3 regions of the Bradyrhizobium sp. USDA 3240 genome follow, and region 1 is predicted to be linked to each of the others. Evidence: predicted binding sites of a transcription regulator. Region 1 holds the regulator's gene; each other region holds the start of a gene.
What was found. The regulator PhoB, encoded in region 1, activates phosphate uptake and scavenging genes when phosphate is short. The targets are predictions, from matches to a motif close to TGTCATNNANCTGTCAT.

Region 1 (3,274 bases):
TCCGATCTCGACCGCCAAGGTCGAGGAGCTGATCCAGGAACTCTCAGAGGACTACACGATCGCGATCGTCACCCACAATATGCAGCAGGCGGCGCGCGTCTCCGACAAGACCGCCTTCATGTATCTCGGCGAGCTGATCGAGTTCGACGACACCAACAAGATATTCACCTCGCCGAGCGATCGACGGACTCAGGATTACATCACCGGCCGGTTCGGCTGAGGAGATACAAGATGGCTTCTGAACATACCGCCAAGGCATTCGACAGCGACCTGCAGGAGTTGACTCGCCTGGTCGCCGAGATGGGCGGCCTCGTCGAGCGGATGATCACCGAGTCGGTCGACGCGCTGATCCGTCGCGACGTCGCGCTCGGCAAGCGCGTGGTCGCCGCCGACATCGAAATCGACAATCTGCAACGCGTCATCGAAGAGCGCGCGGTGCTGACGATCGCCCGCCGCCAGCCGATGGCAATCGACCTGCGCGAAATCGTCAGCGCGATGCGCGTCGCCACCGACCTCGAGCGGATCGGCGACCTCGCCAAGAACATGGGCAAGCGCGTCGCGGCGCTGGAGAGCGATTTCCAGCCGCTGAAGCTGATCCGCGGCCTGGAGCACATGACCGACCTCGTGCTGTCGCAGGTCAAGTCGGTGCTCGACGCCTATGCCGCGCACGATCTGCCGGCGGCGATGAACGTCTGGAAGGGCGACGAGGAGGTCGATGCGATCTGCACCTCGCTGTTCCGCGAGCTCTTGACCTACATGATGGAGGATCCGCGCAACATCTCGTTCTGTATCCATCTGATGTTCTGCGCCAAGAACATCGAGCGGATCGGCGATCACGCCACCAACATCGCCGAGACGGTGTTCTACATGATCGAGGGCCAGCAGATCACCGACAAGCGCCCGAAGGGCGACATGACCAACTTTGCCACCACGGTGCCGGGTACCTAGGACATGATCCGCAGGCGCGGAGCCGGATTGTCTTCACGACAAGTCGTTTCCGCGGGGGTTGTGCTCAGGAAAGTAAGCGTTTCGGTTTGCGTCTGGGCAACGGATCATCACAGAGAGAGAACTTAAACCGATGAGCGCACGCATTCTGGTAGTCGAAGACGAGGAAGCGCTGACGACACTGTTGCGCTACAACCTCGATGCGGAAGGCTACGATGTCGAGACGGTGGGGCGCGGCGACGATGCCGACACCCGCCTGAAGGAGCGCGTTCCCGACCTCGTGGTACTGGACTGGATGCTGCCGGGCCTGTCCGGCATCGAGCTGTGCCGCCGCCTGCGGGCGCGGCCCGAGACCAAGCAGCTTCCGATCATCATGCTGACCGCGCGCGGCGAGGAGAGCGAGCGCGTGCGCGGGCTTGCCACCGGCGCCGACGACTACATCGTCAAGCCGTTCTCGGTGCCGGAACTGCTGGCGCGGGTGAAGGGCCTGCTGCGCCGTGCGAGCCCGGAACGGCTTGCGACCGTGCTGACCTATGGCGACATCGAGCTCGACCGCGAAAAGCGCCGCGTGGCGCGCTCGGGACGTCCGATCGATCTCGGTCCGACCGAGTACCGGCTGCTCGAATTCTTCCTCGAGCATCCCGGCCGCGTGTTCAGCCGCGAACAGCTGCTCGACAGCGTCTGGGGCCGCGACATCTACATCGATGAGCGTACCGTCGACGTGCATATCGGCCGCCTGCGCAAGCTGCTCAATCCGGGCCGCGAGCAGGATCCGATCCGCACCGTGCGCGGTGCCGGCTACGCGCTCGACGACCGCTTCGCGAAGGCCGAGCCGCAGCCGTAAGGCTGTGCAGTGATCATAGACCGCAACACGCCGTCGTCCCGGCGAAAGCCGGGAGGTGGATTCACACTCGAAGTGCAACACTTGATCGGCAAAGGACTCCGCAGGCGTGCGGTAGTCAAGGGATTTGCGTGGGGTGTTGTTGTAGGTGGCGATGAACTGGCGGAATCTGGCGGTCGAGAGGGTTACGAGATCCGTTTTGCGAGGGATGAAGCGGCGCATCCTGCCGATGGCGTTCTCGATACCACCCTTCTGCCAGGGCGCGTGGGGATCGCAGAAGAAGGTCTCGATCGAGAGGCGATGTAGCGCCAGGTGACCGGCAAACTCGGTGCCGTTGTCGAAGGTGACGGTCTGGCGCAGCTCTTGTGGAAGGGCAGCGAAGAAGCGGACGAGATGGCGTGCGACACCGCGCGCAACCTTGCTGGCAAGGCGGATGCCGAGCAGCAGGCGAGAGGTGCGCTCATGCACGGTCAGCACGGCCTGACCGTACTTCGAGAACATCATCAAATCGGCCTCCCAATGCCCGGCGACGCTACGGTCGGCAACCTCAAGGGGCCGATTTGCCAGGGAAACACGGCCTTCGATGAAGCTTGCGGGGCTGCCGCCTCGCTTGCCGCGGAGGCCGCGCTTGCTCTTGGCGCGCGGCAGGTAGCGTCGCCAGTTGAAGTTCGTGGTGCGCCTGAGTTGGCCATAGATGAAGCGGTAGATGGTCTCGTGGGAGATCACCTTGTGCCCGCACTCGCGGGCCAGCCGGCCGGCGATCTGCTCCGGCGACCAACCTCGGCGAAGGCGTTGCAACACCGCGCGGCGCAGGACGGGCTCCCGTTCGAGGCGTCCGCCCGTCCAGCGCCGCGCTCGCATCTGTTGCTGGGCATAATTTGGCTTGTAGCCAGCCTGAACGCTCCGATTACGGCTCAGTTCCCGAGAGATTGTTGATGGCGAGCGATCCAGAGCTGCCGCGATTTGCCGGACCGAGCTGCCATTGGCCGATAGACAGGCAATCTCGCATCGGTCGTCCAGAGAGAGCTGCTTGTAAGTCCGCCCCATGGCAACACCTCCTCAAGGAAGTGTTGCACTTCGTTTGTGAACTCAGGGGACCCATACGCCGCGGCCGTCGCAATCGGCACGCGGCTAGACGGCTTTCTAACAACACCCATTCGTGGTTATGGGTCCCTGTGTCTTGGAAGTCTGTCATGATGGGGTGGGCGGGAAGCCGTTGGGTCCTTGGCGCTTGACGCCGTGAGCCGGCTCGGTCTCCCGCCCGTTCCATCTACAAACCTGAACAGTTGCACGAGGCTGCGCCAACAGACCTCGCATCACAGGGACAGGCACCGTGATCATAGCTCTTCGTTACGTCGGAATCGACATCTCCAAAAAACACCTCGATATCTTTGATGAGGCTGACGGCGTGCCGAGGCGCATTGCCAACGCGACACAGGCCATCACACAGCAGGTGGCGCGTTGGCAATGCGATGCGCTGGTCGTCTT
Region 2 (3,274 bases), 1.0 Mb from region 1:
CTGCTCCGCCAGCATATCGCCCAAGCCGCTGCGCTCCGCAAAGCGACGGCTGATGTTCGTCTTGATCGCGGGCGCGCTCGCCATCGTCGGCGCGACGATCGCCGGTTATTATTTCGCGGTGCGTCCGGTGACGCTGCGGATCGCGGTCGGCCCGGCAAGCAGCGATGACCTCAGGGTCGTACAGGCGCTGGCGCAGGCCTTCAACAACCAGCAGCACACCCAGGTCAAACTGAGACCGGTGCAGACCGACGGCGCCAGCGCCAGCGCGCAGACGCTGGCCGACGGCAAGGCCGACCTCGCCATCATCCGCGGCGATCTCGATGTGCCGAAGAATGCGCAGGCGGTCGCGGTCCTGCGCAAGAATGTCGTGGTGATGTGGGTGCCGCCCGCAGCCAAGGGCAAGGGCCGCAAGGCCGCGAAGATCACCAAGATCGCACAGCTTGCCGGCCGCAAGATCGGCGTCGTCGGCCGCACGCCGGCCAACGTCAATCTGCTGAAGCTGATCCTCACGCAATACGGCGTCGATCCGATGAAGGTCGAGATCGTGCAATTCCCGGCCAATGAGGCGGTCGAAGCCATCAAGAACCTGAAGGCCGATGCCTATCTCGCTGTCGGTCCGGCCAACAGTAAGCTCACGATCGATGCGATCACGGCGTCGACCAAGGACGGCGGCGAGCCCACCTTCCTGCCGATCGATGCGTCCGAGGCGATCGCGCAGAACCATCCGGCCTATGAGGCCGCGGAAATTCCCGCCGGCTCGCTCGGCTCGGCCGACCGGCCCGACGACGAGGTGAAGACGATCAGCTTCTCGCACCATATCGTGGCGCGAAAGGGCCTGTCGGACGCAACGGTCGCGGCCTTCACCCGGCAATTGTTCGCGATCCGGCAGTCGCTCAAGAACGATTTCCCACTTGCCGCCAAGATCGAGACGCCCGATACCGACAAGGACGCCACCATCCCGGTGCATCCCGGCGCGGCCGCCTTCGTCGACGGCGAGGAAAAGACCTTCCTCGACCGCTACAGCGATTACATCTGGTGGAGCCTGATGGCGTTCTCGGCGATGGGCTCGGCCGGTGCATGGTTCGCCGGTTATCTCAAGCAGGACGAACGCAACACCAACACCTCGCAGCGCGAACGCCTGCTGGAGATGCTGAAGACCGCGCGGCAGAGCGATTCGACCGACGAGCTCGACCAGTTGCAGGCGGAAGCCGACGACATCCTGCGCCACACGCTGGACTGTTTCGAGCACGGCGCCATCGAGGAAGGCACGCTGACCGCGTTCAACATCGCGCTCGAGCAGTTCCACAACGCCGTCGCCGACCGCAAGGCGCTGCTGCTCAGCATGCCGCAGAACTTGCAGCGGACTGCGAGCCAGTTCAGGGCCGCGGGCACGGCGTAGGTCTCCATACTGCACGACTACGCCATCGGCGAACGAACTCTCTCCGTTCCCTCCCCCCTTGTGGGGGAGGGTCAGGGAGGGGGGTGCCGCTTGCTCCGTTCAAGTTTGATCCCGAGAACGTCGCTGCGATTGCGCGAGTGTCATTTCGTCTCTGGCGTCACCGCCCGGGGCTTACCCCTCTCCCCAACCCTCCCCCACAAGGGGGAGGGAGCCTGACGCATGTGCTCACCTTACGAAGGACGCGGTCTCTCTGACGATCCGCTCTCCATCCCCCCTGTAATCTCTCCGTCATGGAATTTTTCTAGGTCTGTGCTCGACCGCGGCGCATTGTCGCTGTGACCTGAGGAGGCTCCCCATGACGATCCGGTTCTCGCGAAATCTGACCCGCCGCCGCTTTCTCTCGACCGCTGCTGCGGCCGGCGCCGGCGTGATCGCGATGCCCTATCTGTCGCGCGCGGCCGACCGCCCGGTGATCACCCATGGCGTGCAGTCCGGCGATGTCGGCGTCGACGGCGGCGTGGTATGGGCGCGTGCGGACCGTCCTTCGCAGATGATGGTCGAGGTCGCGACGACAGATTCGTTCAGGAATGCCCGCGCGCTGCCGCCGATCACGGCGCTGCCGGAGAGCGACTTCACCGCCAAGATGCTGCTGGAGAACCTGCCCTCCGGCCAGGACATCTTCTATCGCGTCCGCTTCCGCGACCTCGCCCATGTCGATGTTGTCGGCGAGCCGGTGCTCGGCCGCTTCCGCACCGCGCCGAGCGACCGCCGCGATGTCTCCTTCGTGTGGGGCGGCGACGTCGCCGGCCAGGGCTGGGGCATCAACCCCGACGACGGCGGCATGATCACCTTCGCCGCGATGAAGAAGCACGCCCCGGATTTCTTCCTGCATTCCGGCGACACCATCTATGCCGACGGCGTCGTCACCGCCGAGCAGAAGCAGCCCGATGGCAAGATCTGGAAGAACATCACGATCCCGGAGAAGGCCAAGGTCGCCGAGACGCTCGACGAGTATCGCGCGGCGCATAAATACAATTTCCTCGACAGCAATCTGCGCTCCTTCAATGCCGAGGTGCCGATCTTCGTGCAGTGGGACGATCACGAGGTGACCAACAACTGGTCGCTGTCGAAGCAGCTGCCGGCGGCCTACAAGGAGCGCGACGTCAACGTGCTCGCTGCGCGCGCGGCGAAAGCCTTCCACGAGATGTATCCGATGCGCGAGAGCATCGTCGAGCCGGGCCGCGTTTATCGCACGCTGAGCTACGGCCCGCATCTCGACGTGTTCATGCTCGACGAGCGCAGCTATCGCGGCCCCAACGGTCCGAACCTGCAGGAGACCTACGGCCCCGATGCCTATTTCATCGGTCCGGATCAGATGGCCTGGCTGAAGCGCGCGCTGCTCAACTCGCGCGCCACCTGGAAGGTGATCGCCTCCGATATGCCGCTGTCGCTGATCGTCTATGACGATGCCGCCAACAAGAAGGGCTCGGAAGCCTTCGCGCAGGGCGACGGACCGGCGCGCGGCCGCGAGCTCGAGATCGCCGACATCCTGCGCTTCATCAAGACCGCCGGCATTGCCAACACGGTGTGGCTGACCGCCGACGTGCACTATGCGGCCGCGCACTACTACAACCCGAACAAGGCCCAGTTCCAGGAGTTCGATCCATTCTGGGAATTCGTCTCGGGCCCGCTGCACGCCGGCACGTTCGGTCCGAACGAGCTCGACAACACGTTTGGACCCGAGGTGAAGTTCGTCAAGGCGCCGGGCGAAGCCAACCAGAACCTGCCGCCGTCGGCCGGCATGCAGTTCTTCGGTCACGTCAAGATCGACGGCAAGAGCGGACAGATGACGGTCAGCCTGCGCGACCGCGTCGA
Region 3 (3,274 bases), 2.3 Mb from region 1:
GAGATCGCTACCTGCTTCATCGCATTGGGCCGCGGCATGGCGCTGTTGTCGAGGGGTGGCGAGGTCAGTCGCAGCGGCCGGATGGTCGTCACGTTCTTGAAGGCGCTGATCGACTCAGCGCCGGCCGCCTAGCGGCGCGCGCCTCGCCAATCGGGCGTGTGTGAAGATCGATGCGCTACTTCGCGCCGAACGCCTTGAAGGTGATGATGGTGAGGGTGTCCTGGATGCCCGGGAGCACCTGAACCTTCTCGTTGATGAAATGGCCGATGTCGGTGTCGTGGTCGACGTAGAACTTGACCAGCAGATCGTAATTGCCCGCGGTGGAATAGATCTCGGACGCAATCTCGGCTTCCGCCAGCGCGTTGGCGACGGTGTAGGACTGGCCGAGCTTGCATTTGATCTGGACGAAGAAAGGAACCATCAAAGTCGTCTCCGGGGATTTCCGCGACTATAGGCCAAAAACCGGCCGCCAAGGCAAGGGGGCAAGGCAAGCGGGCAACAAGGCCAACTTGCGGTAAAGTCAGGCGAACTTGCTGCCGATGGGCGGCCGGGCTAGGACAGGCCATGATCCTGTTCGCAACGGTCTCATTCGTCCCAACCGCCGGTGCCGCGCAATGACGCCGGTCGCGCTCACCATCGCCGGCTCGGATTCCTCGGGCGGGGCGGGCATCCAGGCCGACCTCAAGAGCTTTGCCGCGTTCGGGGTGTACGGCGCCTCCGCGATCACGGCGCTGACCGCGCAGAACACCACCGGCGTCAGCGGCATCCATCCGGTGCCCGCTTCGTTCGTCACGGCCCAGATCGATGCGGTGTTCTCCGACCTCGACGTCGGCGCGGTGAAGATCGGCATGGTGGCGCAGGCCGAGACGATCGTGGCGATCGCCGACGGGCTGAAACGCTGGGCGCCGCGCCACATCGTGCTCGACCCGGTGATGGTGGCAACTTCGGGCGATCGGCTGCTCGCTGCCGAGGCGATCGATGCGCTGAAGACCATGCTGTTTCCGCTGGCCTCGCTGATCACGCCGAACCTGCCGGAAACGGCGGCGCTGCTGAACGAGCCGGTCGCCTCAAGCGAGGCCGACGTCGCGCGACAGGGCAGGCAATTGCTGGCGATGGGATGTCGCGCGGTGCTGGTCAAGGGCGGCCATGGGCACGGCGCCGAGAGCATCGACTATCTGATCGATCGCGAGCGCAGCATCGCGCTCGCGGCGCCGCGCATTGAAACTGCCAACACGCACGGCACCGGCTGCTCGCTGTCATCGGCGATCGCAGCCGGACTCGCGAAAGGCGAAGGCCTGGAGACCGCCGTGCGCAACGCCAAGGCCTGGATCACGGAAGCGATCGCCGCCGCCGATCGCTTCGCCGTCGGACATGGCCACGGGCCGGTGCATCACTTCCATAAATATTATTGAAGCGCGGCCGCTGCGTAGCCCGGATGGAGCCAGCGGGTCGCGCGAATGCGCGCCCGATGACAGGCTCCGCGAAATCCGGGACCAGATCATCCGTGGACGCAAGACCCCGGATTGCGCTGCGCTCCATCCGGGCTAAGTAGTCTTCGTTCATCGAAGAGGAAGCCCGTCATTGCGAGGAGCGATAGCGACGAAGCAATCCACTTCCCCGCTTGCGGCGCTATGGATTGCTTCGCTTCGCTCGCAATGACGGTGGATCGGCGTTCCTGTGCATTTCAACGCCTATTCCGCACAGCTTCGTCCACCCATGTCGCCAGATTGTCGCACGCCGCTGTTATCCGCAGGGAAGGGGGCGTGCGGCTGATTCTCGTTAACTGTTAGTGAGGCCTTGGGTCGCGAGGGTCGTCATCGCCTTGTCACAGGAATCTGTTAGGTGCACAGGCATGGGAAGTGACTCCTTGAGTGAAGAAAGCCCCGAGCGGCGCTTTCGCACTTTGTTTATCTCCGATGTCCATCTCGGAGCCCGCGGTTCGCAAGCCGACCGCCTGCTGGACTTCCTCCGCTCCCACGATGCCGACACGATCTACCTCGTTGGTGATATCGTCGACGGCTGGGCGCTGAAGTCGAACTGGCACTGGCCGCAGACCCATAATGATTTCGTGCAGAAGATGCTGCGCAAGGCGCGCAAGGGCGCCAAGGTGATCTACGTCCCGGGCAACCACGACGAGTTCCTGCGCAAATATTACGGCACGCATTTCGGCGGCATCGACGTGGTGGAGAACACCGTTCACACCGGCGCCGACGGCAAGCGCTACCTCGTGATCCACGGCGACATCTTCGATCTCGTGGTGCAGAACGCGCGCTGGCTCGCCCACCTCGGCGACAAGGCCTACGACTTCGCGATCCAGATGAACCGCTTCGTCAACTTCTTCCGCAAGATGTTCGGCGTGCCGTACTGGTCGCTGTCGCAATGGGCCAAGCTGAAGGTCAAGAAGGCGGTGAACTATATCGGCGCATTCGAGGCGACGCTTGCAGGCGAAGCGCGGCGTCACGGCTGCGACGGCGTGATCTGCGGCCACATCCACTACGCGACGATTCATGACGAGCAGGGCATCCGCTACATGAATTGCGGCGACTGGGTCGAGAGCTGCACGGCGCTCGCCGAGCATGAGGACGGCCATTTCGAGATCATCACCTGGACCGACCCGGTACGCCGGATCGCGCCAGTTCCGCGAGTGACGGCACGCGCTGCATGACGCATATCCTGGTCGCGACCGATGCGTGGCATCCCCAGGTCAACGGGGTTGTCCGCACGCTGACCATGATGGCACAGGCGGCGAAATCGCTCGGCGTCGAGGTGAGCTTCCTGACGCCGGACGAGTTCCGTACCTTCGCGATGCCGAGCTATCGCGACCTCCGGCTGGCGCTGCCGTACCAGGCCAAGGTCGCAAGCCTGATCGAGGCCGCCAAGCCCGACAGCATCCATATTGCGACCGAAGGCCCGATCGGGCTGTCGGTCCGCCGCTATTGCCGCAAGCAGGGCCTGCCGTTCACGACAAGCTTCCACACCCGCTTTCCCGAATACGTCTCGGCACGGACGCCGGTCCCCGAGGCCTGGGTGTGGCGCGCGCTGCGCTGGTTCCATCGGCCGAGCCGGGCAGTGATGGCCGCGACCCCGGCGCTGGCCGCCGAATTGCGCCAGCGCGGCTTCCGCAACGTGGTGCTATGGTCGCGCGGCGTCGACACCGCGCTGTTCCACCCGCGCGACGTGGACCTCTGCCTGCCGCAGCCGGTCTATCTCAGCGTCGGCCGGGTGGCGGTGGAGAAAAACCTCGAGGCGTTCCTCGATCTCGACCTGCCCGGCA

Region 2: the regulator PhoB is predicted to act here: its motif matches at 1,675-1,691, upstream of ACVIGA_RS22145 (alkaline phosphatase D family protein).
Region 3: the regulator PhoB is predicted to act here: its motif matches at 1,813-1,829, upstream of ACVIGA_RS06690 (UDP-2,3-diacylglucosamine diphosphatase).

What each region holds. Positions count from the first base shown of each region.
Region 1 covers NZ_JBSSGD010000002.1:3,504,849-3,508,122, reverse strand. The annotation lists gene pstB (phosphate ABC transporter ATP-binding protein PstB) at 1-220, shown strand, start outside; gene phoU (phosphate signaling complex protein PhoU) at 232-948, shown strand; gene phoB (phosphate regulon transcriptional regulator PhoB) at 1,079-1,789, shown strand; partial or broken gene ACVIGA_RS17315 (IS30 family transposase) at 1,844-2,833, opposite strand; gene ACVIGA_RS17310 (IS110 family transposase) at 3,120-3,274, shown strand, end outside.
Region 2 covers NZ_JBSSGD010000002.1:4,535,884-4,539,157, reverse strand. The annotation lists gene ACVIGA_RS22150 (TAXI family TRAP transporter solute-binding subunit) at 1-1,399, shown strand, start outside; gene ACVIGA_RS22145 (alkaline phosphatase D family protein) at 1,755-3,274, shown strand, end outside.
Region 3 covers NZ_JBSSGD010000002.1:1,252,240-1,255,513, reverse strand. The annotation lists gene ACVIGA_RS06705 (TetR/AcrR family transcriptional regulator) at 1-132, shown strand, start outside; gene ACVIGA_RS06700 (Lrp/AsnC ligand binding domain-containing protein) at 176-421, opposite strand; gene thiD (bifunctional hydroxymethylpyrimidine kinase/phosphomethylpyrimidine kinase) at 615-1,412, shown strand; gene ACVIGA_RS06690 (UDP-2,3-diacylglucosamine diphosphatase) at 1,853-2,665, shown strand; gene ACVIGA_RS06685 (glycosyltransferase family 4 protein) at 2,662-3,274, shown strand, end outside.